DNA from 4 places in the Paenibacillus sp. NPDC093718 genome. Region 4 is predicted to be linked to each of the others. Evidence: a T-box and tRNA genes for the amino acid it is inferred to sense, from the RefSeq annotation. Region 4 holds a T-box; the other regions hold tRNA genes.
The links. The T-box of region 4 lies ahead of leuS (leucine--tRNA ligase). A T-box ahead of a tRNA ligase gene usually reads a tRNA of that ligase, here a tRNA-Leu.
Positions count from the first base shown of each region.

Region 1: it encodes a tRNA-Leu, which carries the amino acid that the T-box ahead of leuS (leucine--tRNA ligase) is inferred to sense. The anticodon was not compared.
Region 2: it encodes a tRNA-Leu, which carries the amino acid that the T-box ahead of leuS (leucine--tRNA ligase) is inferred to sense. The anticodon was not compared.
Region 3: it encodes a tRNA-Leu, which carries the amino acid that the T-box ahead of leuS (leucine--tRNA ligase) is inferred to sense. The anticodon was not compared.

Region 1 is NZ_JBNNUS010000001.1:872,951-880,690, reverse strand. Features, by position in the region: gene ACQKPA_RS04470 (GerAB/ArcD/ProY family transporter) at 1-562, shown strand, start outside; gene ACQKPA_RS04465 (hypothetical protein) at 557-817, opposite strand; gene ACQKPA_RS04460 (copper amine oxidase N-terminal domain-containing protein) at 1,053-2,033, shown strand; tRNA gene ACQKPA_RS04455 (tRNA-Leu) at 2,169-2,252, shown strand; gene ACQKPA_RS04450 (WD40/YVTN/BNR-like repeat-containing protein) at 2,453-3,178, shown strand; gene ACQKPA_RS04445 (hypothetical protein) at 3,279-3,470, opposite strand; gene ACQKPA_RS04440 (helix-turn-helix domain-containing protein) at 3,639-4,235, opposite strand; purine riboswitch at 4,523-4,622, shown strand; gene ACQKPA_RS04435 (NAD(P)/FAD-dependent oxidoreductase) at 4,698-6,134, shown strand; gene ACQKPA_RS04430 (Dabb family protein) at 6,331-6,618, shown strand; gene ACQKPA_RS04425 (DUF86 domain-containing protein) at 6,662-7,084, shown strand; gene ACQKPA_RS04420 (DUF948 domain-containing protein) at 7,357-7,740, shown strand, end outside.
Region 2 is NZ_JBNNUS010000001.1:798,619-806,358, reverse strand. Features, by position in the region: gene ACQKPA_RS04080 (AAA family ATPase) at 1-1,644, shown strand, start outside; gene ACQKPA_RS04075 (YkvI family membrane protein) at 1,692-2,738, opposite strand; gene ACQKPA_RS04070 (xanthine phosphoribosyltransferase) at 2,989-3,558, shown strand; gene ACQKPA_RS04065 (hypothetical protein) at 3,776-4,105, shown strand; gene ACQKPA_RS04060 (hypothetical protein) at 4,223-4,441, shown strand; gene ACQKPA_RS04055 (carboxymuconolactone decarboxylase family protein) at 4,511-4,840, shown strand; gene ACQKPA_RS04050 (hypothetical protein) at 4,923-5,342, opposite strand; tRNA gene ACQKPA_RS04045 (tRNA-Leu) at 5,524-5,607, shown strand; gene ACQKPA_RS04040 (divergent polysaccharide deacetylase family protein) at 5,929-6,816, shown strand; gene ACQKPA_RS04035 (N-acetylmuramoyl-L-alanine amidase) at 6,992-7,740, opposite strand, start outside.
Region 3 is NZ_JBNNUS010000011.1:222,200-229,939, forward strand. Features, by position in the region: gene ACQKPA_RS27645 (FecCD family ABC transporter permease) at 1-982, shown strand, start outside; gene ACQKPA_RS27650 (FecCD family ABC transporter permease) at 1,002-1,994, shown strand; gene ACQKPA_RS27655 (alpha/beta hydrolase) at 2,017-3,699, shown strand; gene ACQKPA_RS27660 (hypothetical protein) at 3,801-4,445, opposite strand; gene ACQKPA_RS27665 (helix-turn-helix domain-containing protein) at 4,623-4,985, shown strand; tRNA gene ACQKPA_RS27670 (tRNA-Leu) at 5,089-5,171, shown strand; gene ACQKPA_RS27675 (organic hydroperoxide resistance protein) at 5,357-5,776, shown strand; gene ACQKPA_RS27680 (zinc ribbon domain-containing protein) at 5,911-6,153, shown strand; gene ACQKPA_RS27685 (hypothetical protein) at 6,243-6,518, shown strand; gene ACQKPA_RS27690 (thiol-disulfide oxidoreductase DCC family protein) at 6,604-7,029, shown strand; gene ACQKPA_RS27695 (FixH family protein) at 7,041-7,517, opposite strand; gene ACQKPA_RS27700 (PepSY-associated TM helix domain-containing protein) at 7,558-7,740, opposite strand, start outside.
Region 4 is NZ_JBNNUS010000009.1:46,733-54,472, reverse strand. Features, by position in the region: gene ACQKPA_RS24480 (class I SAM-dependent DNA methyltransferase) at 1-81, shown strand, start outside; gene ACQKPA_RS24475 (sugar phosphate isomerase/epimerase family protein) at 405-1,271, shown strand; gene ACQKPA_RS24470 (Gfo/Idh/MocA family protein) at 1,298-2,467, shown strand; gene ACQKPA_RS24465 (Gfo/Idh/MocA family protein) at 2,491-3,564, shown strand; gene ACQKPA_RS24460 (AraC family transcriptional regulator) at 3,642-4,523, shown strand; T-box leader at 4,564-4,816, shown strand; gene leuS (leucine--tRNA ligase) at 4,905-7,346, shown strand; gene comER (late competence protein ComER) at 7,327-7,740, opposite strand, start outside.

The DNA.
Region 1 (7,740 bases), on a different contig from region 4:
AAAAAATATGCACTTTCCGTTTGGGGAGTTGATCGTTGCTACGGTCCTTCTTCCGCATCTGAGCCGGCAGAAGAGCGGGATTAAGGCAGGGTATCTGGCTATTTTATTCAGCGGAATGATGCTGGCGCTAACCTCTGCCGTTACCATTTCTGTGCTTGGGGACAACATCACGGAGCGTTCGGTTTTTCCTCTGCTGACGATGGTCGGAAAAGCCAATATTTCGGAGTTCATTGAGCGGACGGAAATTTTGATCGTGATGGTTCTGATTATTGGTGTGTTTTTTAAAATAAGTCTGTATTATTATGCCGCATTGATCTCTGCATCCGAGTTGTTCAACATTCCCTATCAAAAATTGATCTATCCTTTCGCTTTAATCATGCTCGGCAATTCGATGATTCTCGCCCGCTCGTATAGCGAGCATCTCATGAAAGGAAGCCAACATCTATATATGATTCTCCCTATATTTTCAATCGCAGTGCCCTTGCTGCTTGTCGTGGTCGGTTTGATACGCAGGGGAAGCTCTAAAGGAAAGGCAAAATCCGACTCTAGCTCCGGATCATGAACCATGTCCCGCGTTTCCAGGACTTTGGCTTGAATCACGGAGCTTTTTATTTTTGAATGCTCGGTAACAATCAGGAAGGATCAGGAGGCATAGCAGCACCGTAACCGTCAGCTTCTCTACGATGGAGAATAGAGTAAATTGCCAGTTGATCATAAAGTTGTACCATGGGAACCCGAACAGACAATCTGTAAGCACGGTATAAGACAGGCAAAGAATACCTAACAGCAGGGTGATCGCATATTTTTTGATATACATCGTTACTTCCTCGCATTTCCTATGGTTATGACTTGCCAATCCATGACAACGTTGTATTAGTATGAAGGGTTTATTGAATAAACATACAATGAAGAGTTGTATCCAATCGAACCAAGCGTTGAAAAGGGTCAATATATGAATCGACAGGAACAGAATTTATGGATAGGCCTAAGGGTTATAGATCTTTTATAATGGAATGGATAGTGAACTTTAGCTTAGGGAGGGAGAGCTTGTGATGAAGAAACGTCAAGGCGTGAGAAGGCTGCTGGCCGGTATCATGGCGGCAATGATAGGGATAACCGGTTTCATGTCATATGGAGGAGAAGTTTGGGCTGCGGACACATCCTCAGGCAGACCTATCGAAATTCGAGTGAATGGAGGTCGGCTTCTGCTGGAATCGCCTCCCTTTATTCATAACGGCCGGGTGATGGTGCCTTTCCGCGGCATTTCAACAGCGATGGGAGCCGTAGTGCGCTGGGATCAAGCCAAGCAGACGGCCATTGTGAGTAATGTTAAACATACGACAAGCTACACCGTGGGGCAGAATCACGCCATTAAAGACAGCAAAGCTGTAACTTTGGATGCCCCGCCTCTGCTCAAGGAGGGACGTGTTTATATCCCCCTCCGCTTCTCGGCAGAGGGTCTTGGAGGCAAGGTTGTCTGGAATAACCAGGCTAAAGAAGCTATGATCTATCCGCTGCTCACACCGAAGGAGGCAGAAGCTGCCCTGTCCAAGAAGAGTAATCAGGCGATAATACTTTTGAAAAACAAGGATTTTGAGAAGCTTGCGGAGCTCGCTCATCCAAACGGGATTACCTTTTCCCCTTATGCGCATGTTGATCGGCAGAAGGATGTCACACTTAGCAAGCAGCAGCTGAGGAAGGGATTTAACCACGACACCTTATACCGCTGGGGCGAGTATGATGGCAGCGGAGAACCGATCTCCATGAATTTTGAGAGCTATTATAATAAATTCGTCTATACCCTAGATTTTGCCGCAGCACCATGGATCGGTTACAACCAATCCAAGAGCGAAGGAAATACGGTGAATAATGCAAGCAGCCAGTATAAGGGAGCTGTCATCGTTGAGTATTATTACGAAGGAGTTCATCCTGATTATGCGGGGATGGATTGGGAAAGCCTCCGGCTTGTATTTGAACAATATGGAGAGGATTGGGTGTTATCTGGCGTGATACATGATCAATGGACGGTCTGAAAATAGACTTATGATGTCGAAACCATATGAAGTCTGATGGTTTCGACAATTTTTTTAAAAAATGCTTGCTTTTTAACTTTGGGCATTATATACTCTTAATTACGGTGATCAACTCGATCACGACTTACATAACATGCGGTCGTGGCGGAATTGGCAGACGCGCACGGTTCAGGTCCGTGTGGGCTAACCCCCGTGGAGGTTCGAGTCCTCTCGACCGCATCTATGAAGCAAAGCTGTTTTTCAAGTGAAATTTAACTTGAAGAACAGCTTTTTTCGTTCCTCTTCACGTGGAAATCGCGTTATACTAAACTGGAGGAACCGTTCAGCTTTAGGGTGAATTCAATGGAGTGGATTTATAATATTTGGCCTGTTAGCAGAAGTTACTGGCGGGTTATTTTGAATACAAGGGGTGTGATCCTGTGATAAAACCTCGAAAAGGGCTGGGCTTTATTTTGTTGATGCTCGTTGCAGTGAGTTTATCTGTTGGATGTCAACCATCGGATGAGGGGAATGTGGCTGAGCGATCGGTGGAATCTTCGAAGGAGGATACCCAGAAGGCGGAGCCCTCTTCCGGCACAGAAGAATCTTTAGATGGAGCGGATCACGCCGCAGGAAGCGGTGCCGTCGCAGAACAGGATGATACGGACGTTGCTCCGGACAATCAGGCCGCTGAACTCGATGTGGATTTAGCGGATGTGACGGCGGTCCGGCTCATTAATCATAGCTCGGGCTGGATCGGCGGAGAAGGCTGGATAGCTTTTAGTGATAACGGTGGCACGGAATGGGAGGTTCAGGCTCAGCCCAAAGGCACCGTACGCCAAATCTTTGCGCTGAATGGCAAGCAGGCCTGGACTGTGATGGAGAATAACGATCTGTACCGCACAACGGATGGCGGCGAGACGTGGGTTCGGATTGGAAGCACGCCGAATGCCGGATTTCTCCATTTCATTTCACCTGAAACAGGATTCAGCGGGCAAGCCAAAACCGAGGACGGGGGCAAAACCTGGAGCAACCTGGATATACCGGATACGACCGCCAGCAGCCCTGCCACGGGAGCTATCACCGATGAAGCTCCTGGGGCTCCCAAGAACAAAGAGGTTGCGTCAGGATCGTTGTATGTTGTTAACACGAAACCCCATAACTGATTTTATAACTAAGAAGACCGGAATTCTCCGGTCTTCTTTTTGTGGTTATGCCTCCAATCTCAGCAAGGAAGAGGCAGAACGATGAACATCATATCGTTCATTAAGGCAGCTCTTTGAATATCATTCGTGAGCCCAGCCATAGACCAGCGGCAACTCCGAATAAGCCGAAGAGGGCCACCAGGACGATCAGATTGGAGGAGTGCCAACCAAGCAGGAATCCAATACCGCTTCCCATGGTTGTTCCGGTGAGCAATCCCAGTGCAGCGCCAATCTGCTTATGACGTAACGTCATACTCACTCACCTCAATTGTTGGATGATGCGAACGGAATGTTACTTGTATTCCCTGATCGTCTGGAAATATGCCATAACAGAAAATAAGCCCGGCTTAGCCTGATCGACCAGGCAAGCTGAGCATGGGTTGGAGTCTTAAGTATGGTTTTATTATAACAGCAGTTTTGATTAGGAATTTTGCTTTAATGCGCAATCTGCGAATAGAACAGATTTAGGGATCCGGAAGAACTGTTCCGCTTTTTCCTGGAACGCTGCGGATGGTACGGTGCCCTGGTGCAGCCATTTGCGGAATGTGCCGGGATGTACGCCGATCCAGCGGCTAACATCGCTTACCGACAAGTCATGAACCATGCACAGGCCTGTCAGAATCCGATTGCTAACGGGTGAGCGAGTCAGGGTGCGTTTCATGAAGCGGGAAGGTGCCGGCTGGCAGATTAAAGGTGACTTGTCCAGCAGTTCCTCCCTGAAGAGAATGTGACGGGGATAACCCAAGTAGTCGCAGGCCTTCTCCAGGTTGTTTTTTCCGGGAACGCGTCCCTCATATACCCAGGCGCTGACACTACGGGAGGATACTCCCAGTTCCTCGGCCAATTGCGACAATTTGATATCGTTGGCCATAAGTACGGCTAGTAGGACGCGGTTGCGAATTTGGCAGCGGGTCGGCCGGCGAAAGCGCTTGACTCGCACACCTTTCCCCAAATATTTACGATTGATCAGGGACCACGCCTCAATGGAGTGTTTTTCTTGCTGCAGTTGTGTAGGCATAATTCCTCCGATTTTTTTTAACACAATACTACAATATTCGACACTCACTTTTCAATAGCTAATCATAAAACAATTGTTTCCATTTCGTTGTTACCTGATTTATAAGTCGGATGTAATGGTCCGATAGACCTACTAATTTATTTGATCATTTCAAAGTAATGTTCGTATTTTGGTTATATATATCGATAATGTTGGTGTATTAACTAGAATAAAGGAGTTAAATACGAACAATTTATATATCTTATCTTGACTCATTCGCAAATCCGTTTTATATTAACTATGGTTGATGAAGAAAATAGATGCTTATTCGTATATCCCTGAAAATAAGGTTCAGGGGTTTCTACAAGGAACCTTAAATTCCTGACTAAGAATAGGATGCGCAAGCATACCTATTCGGAGCAGGATTTTTTTGTGCCCGGGAGCGGTGTGCAGAAGCGACAGTCAAACACACAGGGGGATATGATGAGCAAATATGATGTTATCGTTGTTGGTGCCGGTCCGGCCGGTATTTTCGCTTGTTATGAACTGACGTTAAAGTCACCAGGCAGCAAGGTGCTATTGGTTGACAAGGGACATGATATTTACCGGAGAAGCTGCCCGATCCTGGAGGAGAAGATTAAGCTCTGTCCACCGGCAGTAGGACGTAAGGAATTTGCCGGTTGCTTGCCGGCTTGCTCGATTACAGCCGGATTTGGCGGGGCGGGAGCATACAGCGACGGCAAATTCAACATAACCACGGAGTTTGGCGGCTGGATGACCGATTATTTGCCAGGATCCAAAGTCATGGAGCTCATCCAATATGTGGACGCCATCAATCTGGAGCACGGAGCAACACCTGCCATTACGGATCCGACAACAAATGCGATCCGGGATATTGAACAGCGTGGATACGCAGCGGGCCTGAAGCTGCTTCGCGCTCAGGTAAGGCATCTTGGAACCGAGCAGAATTTGGAGATACTGAAATCGATATACGAATATTTGAAGACAAGAATTGATATGGCTTTTCGGGCGGAGGCCGAGGACATTGTCACCGTCAAAGAAGACGGAGCCCACCGCGTTACCGGCATCGCAATGAAAGGCGGGGAGGTCCATGAGGCGAATTTGGTGATGGTTGCCCCTGGCCGTGACGGCTCTGCCTGGTTGACCAGTGTATTAAAAAAACGCAGATTGAAAATGCATAATAACCAGGTGGACGTGGGTGTTCGGGTTGAAACCTCGGATGTGGTCATGCGCGAGATCAATGAGCATTTGTATGAAGGCAAATTCATCTTTAACACCTCGGTCGGAACCCGGGTGCGTACGTTCTGCAGCAATCCTTCCGGTCATGTTGTGGTTGAGAACCATAGCGGGGTTATGGCAGCCAACGGCCATTCTTATAAAGATCCGGCATTGGGATCAGCCAATACGAACTTTGCGCTGCTTGTATCCCATAAGTTTACGGAGCCGTTTGACAAGCCTAACGAATATGCGCGTGAAATATGCAAGCGGGCTAACGATCTATCCAGCGGCGGGGTTATTGTACAGAAATACGGCGACGTGCTCCGCGGCCGGAGATCCACCGAGGGCCGAATTCGCGAAGGTTTTCTGGAGCCGACGCTGAAGGAAGCCGTTCCAGGTGATCTTGGCTTGGTGCTGCCGTACAACACCATGAAAAGCCTGATCGAGATGGTCGAAGCGCTTGATAAAGTCACGCCGGGGATCGCGTCGGAGCACACGCTGTTCTACGGGGTGGAGGCCAAGTTCTACTCCGCAAGACCGAAGCTGACGGAGTCCTTCGAGACGGAAATCAAGGGACTTTATTGTGGCGGGGATGGTGCGGGCATTACCAGGGGGCTTGCTCAAGCAGGAGCCGCCGGCGTCTGGATTGCCCAGAACATGCTGAACCAATTAAGTTTGTGATTCAGCGTTATTTTCTTAAATAGAGTGTTGACTTCAGGAGCACGGTCTGGTGTAAACCAGACCGTGCTCCTATTTGGTTAGATCTGGCGCAGCCGATATGTCCGATATGTTGGTGGGAGCGATTTCTTTTTCCGGACGAACGGGGTATGATAGATACGAAAGATTTACATACATGCTAGAGATGGAGGAACGGACGATGATTAAACATATTGTTTTTTTCAAATTGAAGGACTCATCCGCAGAGAATATTGAGAAGACGGTGCAGGTGCTGCGCGATATGGATGGCAAGATTCCGATGCTTAGATCCCTTGAGGCGGGCGCAGATGTAATTCGCTCGGAGCGCTCATATGACTTGGCTTTGATCGTTGAAGTGGACAATCTTGAAGATTTGCAAGCATATGCCGTTCATCCTGTTCACCAGGAAGTGATCCAATACATCAATACGGTGAAAGATCATACGCTTAGCGTTGATTTTGAAGTGTAGGCATTGATATAGACTTACAACAACGGGTTGGAGGAGATTTGCGGTGTATTATGTAAATCAAGAACAAATTGAACGGCGTCTGAGCGCGATTCCCGAAATTGCGGAAGGGTTGCGTGCTGCGGCACAATCATGGGACGGAGGCCTTGTGCTGGGGTTGGTTCAGGAGCGTGCGCTTCATCTGGCGATCGAAGTCGTGACGGATGTCGGCAGCTACTTGATTGACGGATTTATTATGCGGGATGCCAGCAGTTATGAAGATATCATGGATATTAATCATGAGGAAAAGGTGTTCCCCGAAGAGGTTCATAAGGTGCTGCTGGAGCTGGTCCGATTGCGCAAACCGCTCGTGCAGGACTACTATGATTGGGATAGGCATACGCTTCATTCTTTATCTCCGATTCTGCCTGATGTGCTGGAGCAATTTGCGGGAAATGTCCGTGAGTATTTAAAGAACGAGATGTACTAATAGTTGTATAGTTTCACAAAGAAATATCCCATGATGCCATGGGCTCTTCCATACAAATGATCCTTAACAGGCCTTCAGGGAATCCCTGAACGGTCTGTTTTTTTGTTGGTTTTATCTCAAGCGATTGCATGTTCGGAAGTTGCTGGGAAACTCGTGGTTCTGCTGTGCTGGAATAAAAAAATCGCCGATGTTGTGTCAAGACAAGCCCATGCTGCTTATAATGCATCAAGCGACTAGGCATTCGCCCGGTCGGACGAAAGGAGGAGTTCCCCATGACAGAATGGAGTGCGCTGGCTGCTGCCATCGGTATCGTTCTGATCGCGGTTGCGGCGGTGATCATGATGCTGTCGGTTAAAAAGCTGGTCGGGCGGGCCGAGACCATGCTGGGCCGGCTTGAGGAAGACAGTGCCCGATTGACACAGGAAGCCTCGCAAGTACTGGTGCAGGCATCCGTCTCGCTAGAGATGATTCAGCGTCAGCTGGCGGCAGGCGAAGCTTTTGCCGCTTCCATGTCCGATGCTGCGTCAGCGGTAGCCAAGACGGCCGATGCGGTTCATGCTGTAGGGAAAAAAGCTTCCATAACCGCCATTGAGCATCTGGAACGTGCTCGCCTCGATAATGAACGGCAGATCGGGGAGATGTTCCGGTGGGTTGAT
Region 2 (7,740 bases), on a different contig from region 4:
GCCGTGATCTCAGGCATCGTGATGCTGCTCGGTATGGGTTATGTATTCTGGAGCGGTCAACGAGGTCGGGAGGTTCATGGTGCAGCTTCGAATGAGACCCAATTTCAAGACGTGCAGGGAACGGAACATATAGATCATCTCTATTCCAGGCTCGTCTCCGACTCTTATGCAGCGGCAGCAGCGAGCGCGGTTCCGGGCAGTCGAAGGGACAAAAACGCTGCATTGGCTCGCGACCCCTTCATGGTGGAGGCTCAAATGCGCGAGCTTCGATCCGTGATGGAGGGCTGGCAAGCATGGCGGCAGCGGCTGGATCGACTGACATCCGATTGTGCGGCGGCTGAGGAGAAAGCTGCGCTGCAAGCGGCTGAATTACAAACGGTTCAGGGCGCCATTGATCAGGAAGAGAAGCGATATTTGGAGCTGGAGCGGCAGTGGGAGGATTGGCTTATGTTCCGATCACTCCCGCAGAGTCTATCACCTGACGTCATGCTCGACGTGTTCGTCAAAGTGGAGCAGGGGCAGGAGCTGATCCGGCAGCAGAAATCGCTTGGTCTGAAAATGGACGTGCTGTTAAAAGAGGCCGAGGATTATATCATCCAATGCCATAAGATCTTTGCGGCGGATCCCCAAGGTGACGCTAACGGCAACCAAATCCCAGCCGTTGCCGAGCTCGGTAACGTCTATTCCAGATGGAAGTCCGATCAAGAGGAATCGAGACAGAGGAAGATCCTTGCAGAGCGTATTCAAGAGCTGCGCAAGGAGGGGGCTGCGATTGCAGAGGAGCGGGAAGGGCTGCAGCTGCGCAAAGCGGCTCTGATTGCATCATCCCAATCGGCAGACGAAGAAACCTTTCTTCGTATGGGAGCTGCTGCGAAGCGTCGTGAGGAACTTGTTCGCACGATCCGCCATCACGAAATTACCATGTTCAGCGGATGGGATCATGCGGGTCGCCGGCAGCTTGAACAGCTGCTGGAGCTGACGGATGCAGCGGAACTTGATGCTCAATGCATGAAGAAGGAGGAAGCCGTATCGGCTGCGCTCCACCTGCGGGACGAGCTCCAGGAACGGCGGGGGCGGCTGCTTCAGGAGAGAGAGTCGCTGGAAGCAGCGGGAAACCAGGATTCCGCCCTGCAGCAGCTGGAGGAGCAGCGATCCTCCCTGCGGGAATTAGTCTCGCAGTATGCGGTACGCTCGATGGCCTCCGAATTTATCAAACGTACGCGCCGCATGTACGAGGAAGAGAAACAGCCGCAGGTGCTGCAGCTGGCTTCCCGATACTTCTCAATGCTGACAGGCGGCATGTACAGCCGGATTGTCATGCGAATGGGAGATCAGAGCCTGCTGGCAGAGCGCCCGACTGGTGAATTGGTGGAGAGCAGAAGGCTAAGCCGCGGCACGGCGGAGCAGTTATATCTGGCGATGCGGCTCGGTTTGATCCAATCGATGCCGCATGCGGCGGGGTTGCCGTTATTGCTTGATGATTTGTTTGTTAATTTTGACGGCGAACGGCTCGGACATGCGCTCGAACTGCTCTCGGAATTGTCGCAGGACCGGCAAGTCGTGATGATGACGTGTCATCGGCATGTAGTCGAGCAAACCATGGAACTCATACCGGGTGCGCGATTCATTACGATGCAGCCATAAGAAGGGGCTTCCCAAAGGCAGGTTTACCATCCCTTGGGAAAGCCCCTTTATTTCCCCCTGATTTCGGGGATTCCGAACAGAGTTAGTCGGAGCACCCAGAGCAGACACAATCCCCCGAACATCGGGTAGAGGAGAGAGAGCAAGGAACTGAAGCCGAACTGGCTGAAAAAATAACAGAAGACCATGATGCCAAGGGTAATTACTCTGGGCGAGAGCGAGGTTCGCTGCTGAACCTGCAGGGTAATTCCGTAGATATTCGCCACGAAGGTGCTGAAAATTTCAAGGAAGATCAGAATGAGATAGATGATCTGCACCAGCCAGCCCAACTGGTTGGCGATGCTGCCCATCGGGATCTCGAATTGGGCAATGCCGGGCATATGGGCGGACATCGCAAAATGTGCCGCCATCAGCATAAAGCCTACACCCGTACCTCCAATGATGCCTCCCCAGGTTACGGTGCGGGCGCTTTCGGTCTGGCTGCCGAGCGGGACCAGCACCGGCATCGCCATGACCAGGTTAAAGGCGGTGTAGAGCAGGGGCGCAAGCCAAACCGAAGGCAGGCTATGGTCCGTAGTCAAGGTTAAGAATCGGGTGGCACCCGGCGCTTGAATCGTCTGAGAAATAATCGCAAGCGATAAGGTAAGCATCATGGGCACAACGAGACTGTTCATCGTCATGATGGACTGGATGCCTTTTCTGAGAATGAAATAGGTTCCGATCATCGTGACCAACAATCCGGTCTGATAATTCAAATTTAGATGCTCTACAAAAACAGAGCCCGCGCCGGCAAGCATGATGCTGTTGACTCCAAGCAAAATGACAAACATAAAGAGGCTGATCCAGACGCCGGCTTTCTCTCCAAACAGGAACTTGTTCAAGTCCTCAAAGGATTTGGCCCCGATCCGCCTGGAAATCGTCATGATTTTCGTGCCAAGCCAAATGAATAGTCCTGTCGCAAGCAGAATGGTAAGTGTAGCCCAGTGTCCATATTGGGTAAAGAATTGAAGGATTTCCCGTCCGGTAGCAAAGCCAGCGCCAACGATGGTTCCGATATATGTAAAGGCGATCTGTAAAACGCGAATAGAATTACGCAAGCCCCGCATCCCCCTTGAAAGTTAATCGTTCTGCATAGTACAAGGTATGCTTGGCTCAGCTGGGACATGACTCCTACCTGTCCAGGTCCTTTACCGGAGGCATGAACATGATGATTGCCAGGGCAAGGAGATCAATGTCAGGAATTATGACGGGAACCGTACAGTTAAATGACGGAGTCACCGTTTGTACTTGCCGTACAGGGAGGAATATGTTACTTTTACGACAAAGGAATCGTGGGAGGTCTTTGGGATGGATTGGTTGAAAGAGCGGATCATCAAAGAAGGTGTCGTGTTGTCGGATCAAGTGCTGAAACTGGATGCTCTGTTGACGCATCAAGTAGACCCGGCATTAATTATGGATATGGGCCGGGAATTTGCGGCTAGATTTAAAGAGAGCGGCGTGACCAAGGTCGTTACGCTGGAATCCTCCGGCATTTCTGTTGCATTTGCCGCGGCGCTTGAATTGGGAGTTCCGATGGTATTCGCCCGGCGCAAAAAAACGCTGCTCGCCGATCCAGACGCCTTGTGTGAGCGGGTTCCGTCTTTCACCAAGGGCATTGTCACGGACATCATGGTATCGCGCCAGTTTATCGGGGAAGAGGATAAATTGCTCTTCATTGATGACATTATCGCGAACGGTGACGCTGCCAGAGGCCTGATCAAGATTATTGAACGGGCAGGGGCGGAATTAATCGGGCTTGGCGTTGTGATTGAAAAGAGCTTCCAGGCCGGAGCGAGAACGCTGCGCGAACAGAATGTTCATGTGGAATCGCTGGTAACCATATCGTCCCTTGAGGACGGCAAGATTACGTTCAGCTAGAATAGGAATATACCAAACGCTTAATGGCATGTCAGGAATAGAGCTGAAAGGTAGGCCTTAAGTCATGAACGTTTGTACCCTGGCCTATGGTGTGCGTAATCATGGAAATTCGTAGTCGATTTTAAATGCATTTCAGCCTAAAATCACAACAAAATCTTTTCGCCTCCGTGATTTTCGCTTATAATAAAGAGGTAGGCAAGAGAGAGGAGGCAGCACCATGGGGAAACAACCTGTAACCGAGCCGTTTTTGATTGAGAAGCTGAATGAAGCAAAGGTACATTTTGAACGTGCTTTGGATTGTAAACATACGGAGTTTGATGATCTATATCCCTATATGATTGAACATCCTCAGTTTTTCTGGTACAAACGCTACGTTGCCTGGTCAGAACTGCTGACGATTGCCGGATTGTGTGAGGAGGTTTCCTTCGAATGGAAGGAACAGTTTACGCCTCAGCAGGTAGAGTATATCGAGAAGCGCGTCATGTCTTCAACCGTTCTGGATTTTTGGTACGAGAAGAATGACAGCATCGAGCCGGCACAGCGTTAATGGGTATATAGAACATCTCTTAGTCGGGATGTTTGTCGATATCGCAACGCATTCAAAAGACCTAAATGATCTCATTTAGGTCTTTTTTTGCACAAAGTTTATGAAGGAGGTATGGTGATGATTAGCGATGAAAGACTCGATGAGCTGCGGCTCTCCGGCGAATTGGTCCGGGTTGTGCGGGACGGCTTGGAGACCAATGATATTATAGGCTTTGTCGTAGCCTGGGACCCGGAGCAGGTCATTATACGCCGCAGAAACCGGCGGGTCGTTAAACTGGATCGCCGTTACAGCTACCAGCTTAAAAAGGATCCAAGAGTAAGCCCGATCGAAGAGTAGGCATAGATCTCGAACTCGTCGGACAACTTAACCTCGCATCAAATTTTTGTGGAAGAGGTGCTTTAGGTTATGGAAATGTCCAATGACAAGGTTTCGGCTTATAAGAATGAAATTCTGAATTTGAAGCAGAGCATGCCGGAAATGGCAGAAGCGTATCATCAGTTCACAGGCGTTTGCTTTCAGGATGGCGAACTGGATGAGCGAACGAAGCAGCTGATCGCGCTCGGAATCGGACTGTTTGCCAATAATGAGCTGTGTACCTTCTATCATATGGAAGAAGCCCGTGCGAAGGGAGCCTCGGATGCTCAGATTATGGAGGCTGTAGCCGTGGCGTCTGCCGCCAGTGCGGGACATGCCCTCTCGCAGGGATTGACCCGCGTGCAGCATACTCTTCATTGATTCACGTGTCACCGATAACCGTCTCATCCGGAGCATTCATGTTCAGTGGGGAGACGGTTATTCTCTGTTTAAGGGCAGCGATTTAGCGGGCGGAAACAGCGGCAGGAGGATGGGCTTGCTCAGAGGACTCGGCCTCGGGCGAAACCAGCCCAAGATAGGCTCGCATCCGGTCCATCATCTCCTCTCGGAAGGATGGCCATAGAATGTTCATCGAACCAATGTAACCCCGACATGCATATCGTGCCTGGATTCCATCCTGGTTTTGTCCAATATCATACACCTTGATCGCCCGCTTGGTGAATTCCTGCTTCACCTCACGAAGAAGCACAGCAGCACGCTTGGCGCCGTTCCCCACAACCTCTACATACAATTGAGGGCTCTTGAAAACACCGCTCTCCTGAATGATTCGGCAATCCCTTTCAAACACCTTATGAATGAACATCAGCAGCAGGTAACTCTTGATCAATGCACGTTCTTCCATCGTAACAGCCGGTATGGCCATCAACATCACCGCCTTTATATAGAAAATGGTTATTGAATGAGAACCTATGTTCTTATTTTAACCGAAAAACAGGTTTTTAATCAAGTTCAAAAAAAGTGTTGACTCAATTCGGGTAGCGTGATATCATATATCTTGTCGCCGCTGATAAGGACTTGTCTCCTAATAGCGATGAACATGATACGCGGTCGTGGCGGAATTGGCAGACGCGCACGGTTCAGGTCCGTGTGGGCTAACCCCCGTGGAGGTTCGAGTCCTCTCGACCGCATCCTTATATAAAGAAGCTCGTAAACTTGCTTTTTAGCAGTTTACGAGCTTCTTTTTGTGTTGAGAATTTAGATGAGACGGGATGAAAGCTTTAATCAAAATAATGCGATGCAGTCGTCAGCAATGCCGCTCAGGTCAAAATTACCGCGGAACTGCGGAGAAAACGGCTGCGAGTAAGAAAGTCAACGATCTAACGATGGCCGGCAAGAAGTTTTTGTGCCTGGCTGTGCTGAATACAACCACTCTTACATATTTACATACCTTTTCTCAAACAATACGGTTAGGTGTGATTAGCATGAACATGAATGGAAGGGGGAGTACCATGCGGAAGGCATTTAAAAAATCGGTTATCTTGCTATGTACGATATGGATGATCGTGAACGGAACACAGATCGGATATGGTGCAGGGGTGGCCTCTACCCCTACTGGTGAGCCTCCCAGTCAGGAAACAGAAGAAAAGCACGAAGAAGCCGGACGCGGCAGGCCTGGCCAGGAAGCGAAAGTTAATAAGCTGGCTGTCATCATTGATGATTTTGGCAATGATCAGAAAGGGACTCAGGAAATATTAAGTCTTCCTGTTAAGATCACGGTGGCGGTGATGCCTTTTTTGCCGACAAGCGTGAAGGACGCCGAAGCTGCGCATCGGCAAGGGCATGACGTCATCATTCATATGCCCATGGAGCCAAAGCAAGGACGATCTTCCTGGCTCGGACCGGGTGCCATTCTAAGTTCACTAACCGATGAGGAGATTCGTGAACGGATGGAGGAGGCAATCGATTCGGTTCCTTATGCCGTTGGGATTAATAATCATATGGGCTCCAAGGTTACCGGGGATGAGCGGGTCATGTCCATTGTGCTTGATGTATGCAGGGAGAGAGGGTTGTTCTTTATCGACAGCAAGACAAACTATCATAGCGTCATTGGCAAACTGGCAGTGGAGAAGGGGATGCCGTCCATCGCCAACGATATATTCCTGGATGATGTTCATACCGTTCAGCACGTGAGCAAACAGCTCCTGACTGCAGTACAGCATGCTGAAGAGAGAACATCCTGCATTGCAATTGGCCATGTCGGCAAATATGGAATCCGGACGGCAGAAGCGCTGAAAGGAACCATTCCGAAACTGCAAACCAAGGTGGAGTTTGTGGGTATCAGCGATCTGGTTAGGGAACGATCAAGCTGGCGGCCGAATCCGCTGCCTGCGAATTAGCGTTGGTTATTTGAATACCATAAAAAAATAATAGCCTTCCAGACAAGGACCCGGTGATTCCAATCCCTGTATGGAAGGCTATTCACATGTGGAAGCTGCATTTATTTATCGGATAAGGGAATCAGTGCTGGGCGTCTTTATGGATATGGCTTATATGCAAAAAAACAGCCCCAAATTACAGGGCCGTTAAATAATTGATAATCCCGTCGGCAATGGCTTCGGCGATCTGCATTTGACCGTTGCGGCCGGTTAATAATTTCCGGTCCTCCAAATTGCTGAGAAAGCCGGTTTCGACAATGACGGCGGGTACTTGGGTTTGATTCAACAGATAATATGGTTTACCTACCATGATGTGATTGTTGCTGCGGTAAACCAGATTCAGCTGCTCTTGGATGGTGTCCGCAAGTAGGGTGCTGCGTCCCTCGGATTGATGAAGCACGATGCCTCCGCGCTTGGACGAGTTCTTCCCCCAATTCACATGAATGCTGACTACCAGCTTGGTCGGGATCTCGCTGCTGAGCTGCTTGCGCTGCGACAGATCGCGGCGATGCCTCGAGGAGCTTCGATGCCAACGATTGTCATCGCTAAGCGCGTAATCGGCATCGCGGTTCAGGACGGCATGATAGCCTTCCTTGCGAAGCAGCATGAACAGTCTCCGTGAAATGGCCAGATTAATATCTTTTTCCAGAATTTCACCATACGACGTTCCTCCGTCGATTCCGCCATGACCCACATCGATCAGTATGACATCATGGGCAAAAGGGTGCAGCTGCCTTAGCTCGGACTGGTCGATTTCCTGACCTGAAGAGTGGGTGGATTCGGGCGTTTCGGTCAGAAGCCGGATTGTCGATATTGGACTTTTATGAACGGCATGCGCTGGACGCGTCATGGCTTGCACCTTCACCGGATATGCTTCCATAACAG
Region 3 (7,740 bases), on a different contig from region 4:
TGTCATCCTTGTGATGGCCCCGGCAGTCTGCTTCTTGCTCATAGCGGCCTCCATCCTGTATGGAGCCAAAAATATTACGATGGATACCGTTTGGGATTCCATCTTTGCTTTTGATTCGGAGAGCATCGATCATCAGATTATCGTGAGCTCCCGATTGCCGAGAGTCGTCGGCGCTATGCTCATCGGCGCTTTTCTCGCGGTATCAGGCGCTTTAATGCAAGGAATGACAAGGAACTATTTGGCGTCCCCATCCATTATGGGGGTATCTGATGGTTCGGTCTTCGCGGTGACACTGTTCATGGTATTTATCCCGAACGCCAGCTCCAATATGTATATTGTCAGTTCGTTGATCGGCTCAGCCATCGGAGCGGCCGTCGTGTTCGGCTTGGCATGGCTTATTCCTGGCGGACTCAGCCCGGTTCGACTGGCTATACTCGGAACCGTAGTGGGGACGTTTCTTAGCGGTACCGCAGAGGCATTGGCGGCCTATTTTCAGATATCACAAAATATCAGCTTCTGGTACAATGCCCGGCTGCATGCCATGGACCCGGAACTGATTAAACTGAGCATTCCGTTTGCAATCGTTGGTTTGTGTCTTGCTGTTGTATTATCCAAATCGATCACGCTGCTGTCGCTCGGGGACGAGACGGCCAAGGGGCTCGGTGTGAATACATGGCTGATTAAAGCCCTTGCGATGGTGGCTGTTGTGATTCTGACCGGCGTATCCGTGGCTCTGGCGGGTAAGGTTGCCTTTGTAGGTTTGATTATTCCTCATATTGCCCGTTTTCTGTCCGGCTCGGATTATCGATGGATCGTACCGGTGTCGGGCGTGCTTGGCGGCATGTTTCTTGCATTATGCGATATTCTCGCACGGTTTGTAAATTATCCGTTTGAGACGCCGGTGGGTGTTATAACTTCGTTGATCGGGGTTCCTTTCTTCCTCTATTTGATCAAGACGAGGGGAGGGGCTCAGCGTGCGTAACACCTATTATCGATTCCCGATGGTTCTGACTGGAGGAATCTTGGTTGTATTGACTTCCGTATATTTCAGTCTCACCAATGGGACGTTTGATATGTCCATCAAGGAAGTATTTCAAACTTTGCTCCGGATGAATCCCAATTCGGATTTCGATCTCGTTGTGTTCGAGTTCAGGCTGCCTCGTATTGTGCTTGGCGCTCTCGTCGGGTTTGCGCTGGGTATGGCCGGTGCCGTTATCCAGGGGGTTACCCGCAACGGACTTGCGGATCCGGGCATTCTTGGCATCAATGCAGGTGCAGGCATGGCGGTTGTGTTGTTTATGTTCCTGCTGCAAGGGCAGATCACGATGACCGGGTGGCTCGGGGTTATGATGATGCCGATGTTCGGTAGCGCTGGGGGTTTGGCGGCAACTACGGCCATATTGATGTTCGCCAGAGAAAACGGAAAGCTGGATCCGCAGCGGCTAATTCTTGTGGGGATTGCGATTGCATCGGGTTTTGGTGCTATTACGATGTTCCTCTCGCTCAAAATGAATCCATCGGATTATGAAATGGCTGTAGCTTGGCTGGCCGGCAGCCTTCACAGCGCTAACTGGAAGTTTGTGGTCACGATGCTTCCTTGGCTCATCATGCTGCCGCCTGTCATTTGGCTCCGCTCTCAAGTGCTCGACTTGTTCCAGCTGAGCGAGGAAAGCGTGAAGAGTGTCGGGGTAACCGTTGAACGTGAGAAAAATGTATTGCTTCTATGCAGCATCGGTTTGGTCAGCGCGAGTGTTGCCGTATCCGGCAGCATTGGGTTTGTCGGTCTGATCGCTCCGCATCTGGCGAGGCAGCTGGTTGGACTGCGGCACAGGCATATCATCCCGATCAGCGGTATAGCAGGTATGGCGATTGTGGTCATAGGCGATTTCATCGGCAGAACGATATTCGCTCCGGCCGAGTTGGCTGCAGGCATTGTGGTGTCCGTGATTGGGGTTCCATATTTTATCTATCTATTAATTCGCATGCGAAAATAAAAGCAGCTTTCGGGAGGATTACATGAATCGTTATCAACGGCTGGTGGTTGAGGACAGGGAACTCACACTGTATTTACCTCCTTCTTATCATGAGTCGGACCGTTCCTATCCTGTTGCCTACGTACAGGATCAAGGAGATATGTTCACGTACTGTCTCAACTATCTGAACCATCTATATGCAGCAGGCCAACTGGTCGAGGTCATCCTGGTCGGGATATCGTCAACAAACCGGAACCGTGAGTACACGCCTTGGCCGGCCGAGCCGCTGCTGGAGGGTAATCCGCCTTTTGGCGGGGAGGGCAGAGCTTATGTCGATGAGGTTGCGGATGTCATTAAGGCGTACATAGACAGACAGTACCGTACGCTCGCAGCGCCCGAACATACAGCCATCATTGGCGGTTCCTTGGGCGGTTTGATTTCGATGTTCGCGGGGTATTGGCGCGCCGAGACCTTCGGACGGATCGGGATGCTGTCGGCTTCGTTATGGTATGACGGGGTTATGGATTACATCAGGGAGCAGGGGGAATTGCCTGCCGGGCTGAGGGTGTATATGTCCGTTGGACAGTTGGAAGGTGCGTATAAGAACAATGCGCAAAAACATATGTATCCGAATAACGTCGAGACCCATCTATTCTGGATGGAACAAGGGGTGAGCCCCGAGCGGCTCCAGCTGGCGGTAGATCCTGATGGGACCCATGATCCCATCTTTATGGCCAGAAGATTTCCGGAAGCGCTGCGGTGGTTGTTCGTCAAGGAAGAATATGACCAAGAATCAGAGATGGTGCGGGCTCAGCATGAGGGTATGGGTAACCACGAAAAGGGCGAAAAGCACGAAAAGGATGAAGAGCACGATAACCGCGATGACCATAACCATGATAACCACAATAACCGCGATAACTGCAATCACCACGAAAAAGATCCTCTGTTTTGCATACCGGGAACGGTGACATGGTCCATGCAATCTGACGTCACAGGCCGTGAATACCGTATTTTCATTGCCGAACCGATGGGACCGCCTCCTGAAGGCGGTTATCCTGTATTATATTCGCTGGATGCCAATGCGACCTTCGGAACGCTTGCGGAGGCAATCCGACTGCAATCCCGGACGCCCCGTGGCATTCCCTCGGCGCTTATTGTCGGGATCGGCTTTGACAGTGACAGTCCGATCGTGAGCAGCGAGCGTTTTTACAACTTTACTGAATATGCTGAAGACCATGAATTGCCGGTCCGCCCTAACGGATTGGATTGGCCGGAAACAGGCGGCGTCGAAGCATTCCTTACGTTCATCGAGTTTCAGCTGAAGCCGGCCGTGGAGCGGCAATACGCGGTAAATCGTTCGAAGCAGGCGCTGTTCGGGCACTCACTCGGTGGTTTTTTCACCTTGTATACATTATTCACCAGACCGGAGACCTTTTCGCGGTATATTGCGGCTTGTCCCTCGGTGTGGTGGAAAAACTACGTGCTGTACAAACGATGGAAAGAGGGGAGGCTCCGTTTACAACAGAGTGGACAGCGTAAAGAGCTGCGTCTGTACGTTGGAGCTGAGGAGAAGCCGTCCATGGTGCAAGACGCCAGGGAACTCTATGCATTCCTCAAAGGGCATGATGAGGTGCTGGAGACTACGTTTCATGAAATTGAGGGAGAAGGCCACGTCTCGGTGCTGCCTGCTCTGATAAGCCCTCTGCTTCGTTTTGTGAACGCGTAATATGAGAATGATGACTTAAGCATGAATAAGCAGCCTCATATCCAGGGATAAAGCCGGATCATGAAGCTGCTTATTCCGCGTTGCTGTATACAGGCAGAGTGTTAATCGAGTAATTCCGGATCATCAAGGATGGAAGAGTACTTTGGGTATAATCTGCGAATGCAATCCGGACAGATATCGTGGGTAAATTCAATGGGGAGGCGGCTCTCCAAATAGCTCTCCACAGGCTCCCACTCTTCCGCGTGGTGAACGTATTTGCATACGGCGCAGATGGGAATATGCCCGGGAAGGGGAAAGCTGTGAGCCAGCGCTTGTTCCAGCAGCAATTCCTTGCGTTTGAACTTGGTAATATCCGTAAATGATATCATAGCTCCGTGAATACGGCTGTCCTTGTGGATAAGCAGCGGCAGTACCTCACATAAAACCCAATTCTCTTGGTCGTTCCATTGCACGGCATATTCAAAGGAATAATCAGATTGCTTACCCAGCATAACATCTCTTACGGAGGGCACATCCAGCTCATGGAAAAAATGATCGAATGAAGCCAAACTCAAGCGCTGGGAAGCGATATTAAAAAAAGATGCCCCCTGCCATCCAAACTCAGGGGAAACACCATATCTTTCGGCCATGGTAATGAGTGGATCGTTAATTTTGTCTATGATGCCATCCGGCGTAATGATCATCAATCCTTTATTCAAGGAATGAACCGCATTATTCCAAGATGTGATCATGGTATCGTAGGGCAAATGACTCGCTCCTCATACTGAATAGACTCATGAGTAAAAGATACAACGATCCATGAGTACTATGGTATAATTTAGGCAATATATATTTGATTATACACGTAATTAAGTGGTTTTGCAAGAGAAAAATACGTACATAAGTAATTTTCTTTCAAAGAGAACTAGGAAGGCGGTTGTTTGATGCAGTCTATTTACCAACGAATCGAACATCTCATAGAAAGCCGAGGTATGACCAAGAAGGCGTTTTGTGAAACCCTCGGGATCAGCACAGGAAATTTTGGTGATTGGAAAAGGGGGAAAACAACGCCGAGCACAAATAAATTGATTGAGATTGCTGCATTCTTTTCCGTAAGCTTGGATTGGTTGATTATTGGCAAGGGCAATCCCACCCGACTCAGGGAAGCGCGTGGGGAGTATGAAGTGGATCCGGAATCATCCGATCTTCCCTTCATGTCGGGATTGGCAGAGAATGAGAAGGAGTTTATCCGGGAATATATCGAGTTTTCAGCATACCGGAAGGAAAAGCGAAACGATAAGACTTAGCTGCTCATGCGCTTAAGCTGTTGATCCATAACTTGGTTCTTTACTTTTGTATGACGGAACAGTATAATAGGGAATGTTCGCTACAGAACATCCCTTATAACATGCGGTAGTGGTGGAATGGCAGACACGCTATCTTGAGGGGGTAGTGGGTGTATACCCGTGGAGGTTCGAGTCCTCTCTACCGCATACTTCATGAAGAAGCTGTTTATCAAGAGGAATTCTTCCTTTGATAAACAGCTTTTTTGTTTGCTCAGCGAGCTGGGACATACTGTTTCTTATGCGAGTTTGCCCTATTTATCGTTTCAATTTCCGCTGCAAGTTTAAAGAGTACATGTAGAAACCATAATAGGGCATGAAGGAGATGAACGAGCATGAAACCATTATACACAGCAGATGTAAAAGTCATTGGAGGGCGTGAAGGCTCTGTTGAATCTACGGATGGGGTTCTTAATCACAAATTAAGCATGCCGAAGGAGCTTGGAGGACCGGGCGGTGACGGAACCAATCCGGAGCAGCTGTTTGCGGCCGGCTATGGCGCCTGTTACGAAAGCGCCCTGGCTAATATCGCCCGCAAAGAGGGCGTCGAGCTCAAGGACGTTGTGATTCACTCTCAGGTCATGATCGGAAAGGACGAAGGCGCTGACGGTTTTAAGCTTGCGGTGAAGCTGAAGATCGAAATGCCGGGGATCGAACGAAGCCAGGCGGAGGACCTCGCGAAGAAGGCGCATGCGTTCTGCCCTTATTCCAAGGCAACCCGAGGCAACATCGACGTGGAGTTAAGCGTAAGCTAACCATAAAGGAATTCGGATGGTCCTCTGAAATGGAGGGTCATCCTTTTTTGTCGGCTTACGATGCTGAATATGAAACTTTTTACATGATGCTCCGTATTTCAGTTAAAGCTACGAATTGGAAAGGGGCGCTTAAGATGCGTATTGAACAAATGATAGAGGAACGGTTTGTATGCAGCAAATGCGGAGGGAATCACTGCCAGACGAAAGAGGTCTCGATGTCAGGGGCCGGGCTGAGCAAGATGTTTGATATTCAGCACAATCATTTCCTATTTGTTTCCTGTACGAACTGCGGATATGTGGAAGTGTTCAACCCGGATATATTAGAAGGTAAAAAGAGGGGGCAGCTTGGCTCGATCCTGGATGTGTTCTTCGGTTGACATCACCCCTAAAATTCTTTAATATGACTAAGTACCAGAAAGTACAAACCAGTCATAGGGAATTTAAATAAAATAAACGGGTGATGAACATGCCATACAGACCGCAGATTGCAAATGTGACCACAGCTGGAAGCAATGAAAAAGAAGGGCTTTACGAATTCATTATCCACACGGCTGACGGAACGGATATTCGCGTATTCTATAACCGCTTCCCGGAATGGAAACTGACTGCGCTTAGCCGACTTGGGAAAGTACCTTGCCCGGTTTGTCGTAAGGATTTCATATGCAAATGCATGGAGAAATTCTCGAACGAATTCGACCAGCAGATGAAAGACGGCGAGTGGCTGAACAAAGCTGCTGAGTAATAAACCAATAAGCGTACTTGATCAAGCGTAGGAGAGGGCTCCTGCGTTTTTTCTTGTTTTAGGCCTGAAGGGAGCCAGGAAATATATGAAGGATCGTGCAACCGATAATCATGAGGACTATGCGATTGTACTGATTGATGGCGTGTGCCATTTGTGCCAGGGTCTGACGCAGTTCATTATCAAGAGAGATCCTGCCGGTGCCTTTCGCTTCGCTTCGCTGCAATCCGAGATTGGGCAGGAGCTGTTGAGGCAGGGAGGGCTTCGTGGAGATACTACGGAAACGATGGTGCTGATTGAACAGGGGAGGTATTACACAAGGTCGACGGGAGCTCTGCGGATTGCACGGCGTCTTCGCTTTCCTTGGCCGCTGTCGTATATTTTGATCCTGATTCCCCCTTTTTTACGGAATTTGGTATACCGCTGGGTGGCAAAGAACCGCTACCGGTGGTTCGGACAATCGACGGAATGCATGGTTCCGACGCCGGAGATTCGGCGCCGGTTTTTGTCCTAATCCAGCTTGCTTTAATGATGATGATCTGCCGTACCCTCTTGAAATGTCGGGGTCCCCGCTTGCAGGTAGGCAAGCTCGGCCTCGGACAGTTTGCCGACGGCGAACGGTTTCTGGGGAATGATGATGGAACCGTTGTTGCCGCTGTGCAGCTTGATGAAATACAGCCCCTCTTTATCGAAGGTTTTGGTTACCGTATACACGCCATCACCGACCTCTACCGCATCCGTCATGGGATCCCGCAGGGAGCCGTCATGGCTCCACAGTTCGTAGTGGACAAAATCCGCACCGGGTACTCTTTGGCCATCCTGGGTGAGAATGATCTCAATGGTCTCCGGTTGATGAACGGATAACGTCTCCGGTATGTTTACCTCGGCGATCAGCGGGATTTCTTTTTCATACCGGTTGACTGCTTCGGGACTGGCCGAGCAAGCGCTCAGCAGCAGGAACGATAGCAGTGCGCATAATATAAAACGGCTTTTCATGATCATGAAACCGCCACCCCTTATTGTAGTTAGAGTAAAGACCGAATCAGGCATTCAGAAATGTCTTGATCGCCGGTACCCTCCGAACGATGACATAGTCGATGATCCACACGATGATGAGCGACAAGCCCACAAGCGGGAACAGGATCCCCAAAGCGATGAGAAGCAGAAGGAATACCCTCATGTTCTTCGCGTTAACCTCGGGTGCTTTTGGTGCCCCCAGTCCATG
Region 4 (7,740 bases):
GATGTGAAATGTTATGCCGATTTTGAGTGGGTGGAAGCGGGTCAGGATGCATCCCGGCTGTTCTACGTTGCTGTAAAATAAACAAATATCCTTTTACGAGAAGCACTTTCATTTGTCGGTAGCGACGAGAGAAAGTGCTTTTTTATCGTCGAGCATGGATTCATTATATTCAAAGACACTTCTTTTCTGCTTTATTTGACTGTGGTTAAGGTTCGTTAGAAGGGATATGGGTTTGCTTCGGAGACTGTGCTACGATGAGGAATAGATAAGATGAACAGAAATGAGAGCGCTATCTCAAGAGATGACTCTAGGAACCCGGTACGCTCTGTATGACCGTATTTGAGTTCAACGATGGTCAAATGATGCATAAACTAATCTATTGGGACGAGAAAGGATGAATGAGCATGAAACTGTCCGTATTCACAGTCGCAACTCCTGACTTACAGCCTGAGGAGTTGGCAAAAGCCGCGGCGGATGCCGGTATTGAAGGAATCGAATGGCGCTTCAAGGAGATTCCGGAAGAAGCTGCAGGGGAGAAGCCCTCGTTCTGGCGGCATAACCGCTGCTCCATGGATCCGAATGGCACGCAGGAGGATTGGCTCAAGTTTCAGCAAGCGGCCGACAAGCATGGCAGGCGCAGTCTTGCGGTCGTTCCTTATCTGACATGCGGCGACGTAGAAGCGACGGAGAAGGTCATGCAAGCAGCCAAGCTGATCGGAGCTTCATTCATTCGCGCGGGTATCCCGGGATACGACCGGAAGCGCAATTATAATGAGCTGTACGACCAGGCGGTTCGTTATCTCCATGAGGTGCAGGATCTCGCAGCGGCTTACGGTGTCAAAGCCGTGGTGGAAACGCACCATCTTACGATCGCCCCGAGCGCCGGACTGACGCACCGGCTTGTATCCCACTTTAATCCACAGCATATCGGCGTGCTGTATGATCCGGGCAACATGGTCCATGAAGGTTACGAGAACTACCGGATGGGCTTGGAGCTTCTTGGTCCTTATCTGGCTCATGTCCATGTAAAAAACGGGGGGTATCGCAAAACGCCTGCCGAGGATGGTACCTCTGCGGCGTGGTCCGGGGAATGGGTTCCGCTTGACCAGGGGGCTGTGCCATGGAAGCAGGTCATACAGGATCTGCAATCGGTTGGTTACGAAGGTTACTACGGAATCGAAGATTTTAGCGGAACGTTTGAGTCCAGGGAAATGCTTCTTCGTTTTGCCGAGCAGATGAAGCTGTGGTCAGAGCAGAAACAAAACGCGTAGGTCACTTTTTGAAGGAGGCTATAGACATGGATCAGGTAAGAGTAGGGGTTATTGGACTGGGGATGGGGTTTTCGCATGCCAGAACGCTGGCGTCCGGGCGGATCAAGGGCGCGCGGCTTAGCGCGATATGCGATCTGAATCCTGCCAAACAGGAAGAAGCGAGGGAAACGCTGCCTTCGGACGTGAAAATTTGGAGTGATACGGGCGCTATGATCTCATCGGGGGAGATTGATGCAGTCATTATTGCAACGCCCCATTATGCTCACCCTCAAGTGGCGATCGAGTGCCTAAATCATGGACTCCATGTCCTGATCGAGAAACCGGCAGGCGTTTACACGAAGCAAGTGCGGGAAATGAACCGCGCGGCTGAAGCCAGCGGCAAAGTGTTCTCCATTATGTATAACCAACGCTGCAATCCGCTGTACAAGAAGCTGAAAGAGCTTATAGCAGACGGTGAACTCGGGGAGATCCGGCGGATGAACTGGATCATAACGAATTGGTACCGGTCCCAGAGCTATTATGATTCAGGCGGATGGCGAGCTACCTGGGCTGGAGAAGGCGGAGGGGTGCTGATTAACCAGTCCCCGCATCAGCTGGACCTCTGGCAGTGGACGACCGGCATGATGCCAAAGAGAATTCGTGCATTTTGCGCCTTCGGCAAGTACCGGAACATCGAAGTCGAAGATGACGTGACGGCTTATGCGGAATACGAGAATGGTGCTACGGCCGTGTTTATTACGACAACGGGTGAAGCGCCGGGCACTAACCGATATGAAGTGACGGGGGACCGCGGAAAAATCGTCATCGAGGACGGCAAGCTTACCTTCTGGCGCCTCCGTGTGCCGGAGCCGGAATTCAATCGGCAGTATACCGGGGGCTTCGGCGAACCGGAGTGCTGGAAATGCGAGGTCCCGATCTGGGGGGATAATCCGCAGCATAGCGGCATTATCCAGAACTTTGCGGATGCCATTTTGCACGGAACGCCATTGATTGCCCCGGGTGAAGAGGGAATCCATGGATTGACGCTGTCCAATGCCATGCATCTGTCCACCTGGACCGACAATTGGGTTGATCTCCCTCTTAACGAGGACCAGTATTACGAAATGCTGCAGGAACGGATCACACAATCTTCCGCTCAGAAAACGGTCAAGGAGATCGGGCCGGTGGATATGAGCAAGACGTTTGGATCCTACTAAATTACAATCAGGAGGCACGTGGTATGGACCGCAGTAATGGAATGCTCTATGCACCGGTGGGCAAGGCCCAGCCGGTGTGCAAGCCCGGAGAGTTTATTTTTGCCGCTATGTCGCTGGAGCATGGACATATATACGGTATGTGTAACGGATTGATCGAGGCCGGGGCGACGCTGAAGTGGGTGTATGACCCAGATCCCGCGAAGGTTGCGGCTTTTTGCAAGGCTTATCCAAATGTAACCGTCGCCTCGTCCGAGTCACAGGTGCTTCAGGATGCGGAAGTGCGTCTGGTAGCGGCTGCCGCCATTCCTTCGGAACGATGCGAGCTTGGCCTGAAGGTCATGTCGCACGGCAAGGATTACTTTACGGATAAGACGCCTTTCACGACGCTGGAGCAGGTGAACGCTGCTCGCGCGAAATCCGAGGAGACAGGCAAGAAGTACATGGTCTATTACAGTGAACGGCTGCATGTGGAGAGTGCCGTCCATGCCGGGAAGCTGATCCAGGACGGGGCAATCGGGCGAGTGGTGCAAGTGATGGGAACAGGGCCGCACCGTTTAAATGCGCCTTCCCGTCCGGACTGGTTTTTCCGTCATCAACAGTACGGGGGCATTCTGTGTGACATCGGCTCCCACCAGATTGAACAATTTTTGTTTTTTGCGGGCTGCCGTGATGCCAAGGTGCTCAGCAGCAAGGTAGGGAATTATGCGAATCCGGATTACCCGGAGCTGGAGGATTTCGGAGATGCAACGCTAGTGGGGGACAACGGGGCCACGAATTATTTCCGAGTCGACTGGCTGACACCCGGGGGCCTTGGCACCTGGGGAGACGGAAGAACCTTTATTCTGGGGACGGAAGGATACATCGAGCTTCGCAAATACATCGATATCGCAAGGAATCCGCAGGGCGATCATCTGTACCTCGTTAATGGCGAGGGAGAGTTTCATATGGAGCTTCGAGGCAAGGTAGGCTACCCATTCTTCGGAGAGCTTATCCTGGATTGTCTGGAACGCACGGAGCACGCCATGTCCCAGGAGCATGCTTTCAAAGCCGGAGAATTGTGCGTCATCGCCCAAAATGAGGCCGTGCGCATTCCATAAAATCATTTATAATAGAGAAAACCCCGTTATGTTGAGGGTTATATAACTCCAAAATCGCTAAAGGGGCGATTCTCTAGATGACCTCATCTGCCGATATGATGCCAGGCTTTGACCGTATGCAGCTGCAAGCGCCGTTCGATCTGACCTATTACAATGAACAGCCGCTGTCGGGAGGGCAGTTTCACTCGCATGCTTTTTATGAAATTTATTATTTCCATGAAGGACGCTGCACGTATTTGATCGGCGATTCCGTTTTCACTCTGAAATCGGGGGATCTGCTCCTGATGAATGGGCTTACGCTCCATTGTCCGAATGTTGAGCCCGATTCCAGATACGTCAGAAGCATTCTGCATTTCGATCCGGCCTGGATCTGCAAAGGGCTTTCGGAGACGGCCAAATCGATATTGCTGGATCCCTTCGAATCGCTGCGAAATCATCGCATGACACTGACAGGGGCCAATCGGGACGAATTCGAAGGCATGCTGGCCGATATACATCGCCTCTCGGAATCCACGGCCGGTTTTCGCCAGGAACGGATGACCTTGCGTATTCAGGAGATGATGTACGTCATCGCGGACTGGTGCCAGGACGCTGTGCAGGATCAGGACTCCATCTCCGAGAAAGAACGGCATGTCCAGCATGTCGTATCGTTCGTCGAGGAACATTATATGCAGGATCTGACGCTGGAGCGAATTGCCCGCGAAATGCATATTACGAAACACTATTTATCCTCCTTATTTAAGGAGGTTACCGGAACGACGGTGTTTAAATATCTGTATCACCGGCGGATTAACCAAGCTAAAATTTTGCTCAGGCTCCACCCTCAACTCAGCATCACGGAGATCAGCCAGGCGGCAGGTTTCAAGCATTTGGCTCATTTCAGCCGGATGTTCAAAGCCATGGTCGGGACGACGCCGGAATATTATCGCAGAAGCGGGGAAGAGCTTTCGTTGACTTGATCGGACTTTTTGGGTATAATAGCCACATTAAAACGGTAATATGAACGCGATGATGAGGATCAATCGTTCCACTTTCGATCATGCAGAGAGCCGGTGTCTGGTGAAAACCGGTTGACGATAGGAATGAACTCGCCTCGGAGCAATGGTGTTAACCCGGCCGCTGTATTTCGGCAGATTCGGCCGCTGAAGCATCGTCGTCTCATCCGCGATAAGGATGCAAAGGGAGTGAAAGGCAAAGCATGCCTTTGGCTAACTAGGGTGGTACCACGGGAATCAAACCTCTCGTCCCTAGCGATCAGCGCTATGGATGATGAGGTTTTTTTGTTTTTTGGGCAACGGCACTGGCCTTGCCTCTTGACTGTGAAGGAGGAGCAATGGAGTATGACGGACAATCAACCAACCGGCCACGGCTATCAGCCTCAGGCCATCGAACTGAAGTGGCAGCAATACTGGGATGAGAACAAAACCTTTAAAACGGAAGATTCATCATCCAAACCGAAATTTTATGCGCTGGATATGTTTCCGTATCCATCAGGAGCAGGCCTGCACGTAGGGCATCCGGAGGGGTACACGGCGACTGACATCGTGTCCCGTTACAAGCGGATGCGCGGATACAACGTGCTTCATCCTATGGGCTGGGATGCCTTCGGTCTGCCAGCCGAGCAGTATGCAATGGACACAGGCAAACATCCTCGCGAGTTTACCGTGCAGAATATCGATACGTTCCGCCGCCAGATCAAATCTCTCGGATTCTCGTATGACTGGGACCGCGAGATCAGCACAACCGATCCGGAATATTATAAATGGACCCAGTGGATCTTTATCCAGCTCTATAAGCGCGGCCTTGCCTATGTGGCTGAAGTGCCGGTGAACTGGTGCGAAGCGCTCGGTACCGTGCTTGCGAACGAAGAGGTCATCGACGGCAAGAGCGAACGCGGGGGTCATCCGGTCGTACGTAAACCGATGCGCCAATGGATTCTGCGCATTACCGAATACGCGGATCGTCTCCTTGAAGATCTGGATGAACTGGACTGGAGCGAAAGCCTGAAGGATATGCAGCGCAACTGGATCGGCAAATCCACAGGCGCTGAGGTTCGGTTTGACATCGAAGGTTACGATGGTCATCTGGAGGTGTTCACAACCCGTCCGGATACGCTGTTCGGGGCAACCTACTGCGTTCTGGCGCCGGAGCATGACCTCGTTGATAAGATTACGTCAGCCGATCAGCGTGAAGCCGTCAAGGCTTATCAAGATCAAGCAGCTCGTAAAAGCGACTTGGAGCGGACGGATTTGGCCAAGGATAAAACCGGTGTGTTCACGGGTGCTTACGCCATTAATCCGGTAAACGGCGCTAAAGTGCCGATCTGGATCGCGGATTATGTGCTTGCCGGCTATGGAACGGGTGCCATTATGGCGGTTCCGGGTCATGACAGCCGTGACTGGGAGTTTGCGAAGCAATTCGGTCTTCCGATTATTGAAGTCGTTCAGGGTGGAAATATCGAGGAGGAAGCATACAGCGGCAGTGGCGCGCATGTGAATTCCGGCTTCCTGAACGGGTTGGACAATGAAGCGGCTATTCAGGCGATGAATGAATGGCTGGAGAAAGAGGGCAAGGGCAAGAAGAAGGTAACTTACCGTCTGCGCGACTGGCTGTTCAGCCGTCAACGCTACTGGGGTGAGCCGATTCCGATTCTGCATCTGGAAGACGGAACGATGAAGACCGTGCCTGAGGATCAGCTTCCATTGCTCCTGCCGGATGTGGATCAGATTAAACCGTCCGGTACCGGCGAATCACCGCTGGCTAATGTTACGGAATGGGTGGAAACGATTGATCCCGAAACCGGCATGAAAGCCCGGCGCGAGACGAATACGATGCCGCAATGGGCCGGCAGCTGCTGGTATTACCTGCGTTATATCGATCCACGCAATAATGATGAATTGTGCTCCAAGGAGAAGCAGAAGGAATGGCTGCCGGTTGACCTGTACATCGGTGGTGTGGAGCATGCGGTGCTTCATTTGCTGTATGCACGCTTCTGGCACAAAGTATTGTATGACCTGGGCGTTGTCGATACGAAGGAGCCTTTCCAGAAGCTGGTCAATCAGGGTATGATCCTGGGCAACAATAATGAAAAAATGAGTAAATCCCGCGGCAATGTCATCAATCCGGATGATATTGTTAACGAATACGGAGCCGACACGCTGCGCGTGTACGAGATGTTCATGGGGCCGCTGGAAGCGACCAAGCCATGGAACACCAACGGCGTGGAAGGAACGCATCGTTTCCTCTCCCGCGTATGGCGCCTGTTTATCGGGGACGACGGTCAATTGAACCCTAAAATCGTGGAAGGCGAGGGTACGGACGAATTCAAGCGTATGCTGCACAAAACGATTAAGAAAGTGACCGAGGACTTTGAACATATGCGCTTTAACACAGCGATCAGCCAGCTGATGGTATTCATCAACGAGGGATACAAGACGGAAGAGCTTCCGCGCAAAGCGATGGAGAACTTCGTTCAGCTGCTTTCCCCGCTGGCCCCTCACCTGGCTGAAGAGCTGTGGAGCCGTTTAGGCTACACGGAGAGCGTAACCTACGTGCCATGGCCGGAGTATGACGAAGCTTGGACTGTAGAGGCCGAAGTGGAGATTGTCGTTCAAGTGAACGGCAAAATCGTAGAACGTGCCAAAATCTCGAAAGACATGGACCAAGAAGCCATGCAACAACATAGCCTCTCCCTTCCGAATGTCAAGCAGGCGCTGGAAGGAAAGAGTATTCGCAAAGTCATTGCCGTACCAGGCAAACTGGTCAATATCGTGGCCGGTTAATCGTAAAACCGAAGGCAGCATCCAGTTTTGCCAAATCCTCCTCATACTTGTCGTGTGTGGTTTGGATCAATTGGTAGAACAATCCGTTCAGGTTTGAATCCAGCAGTGCCAAAGCCTGGGCCGTGATGCCTCCGGGAACCGCAACCCGCTCTTGCAGCTGTTCGGGGGAGAAGCCCTCCTCCGTTAACAGCTTGCCGGTGCCAAGCAGCATTTCTCCGGCTAATGCATTAAGGGTTCTGCGGTCGATTCCGGTCATTTCAACGGCAGCGTCGATCCATTTTTCCATGAATAAACTTAAAAAAGCAGGCCCGCAGCTGGAGAAATCGGAAGTGATTCGCGTGTGCGATTCCAGTATCTCGAGCGGCCTGCTGATATAAGACAGGAGGCTTTCTAT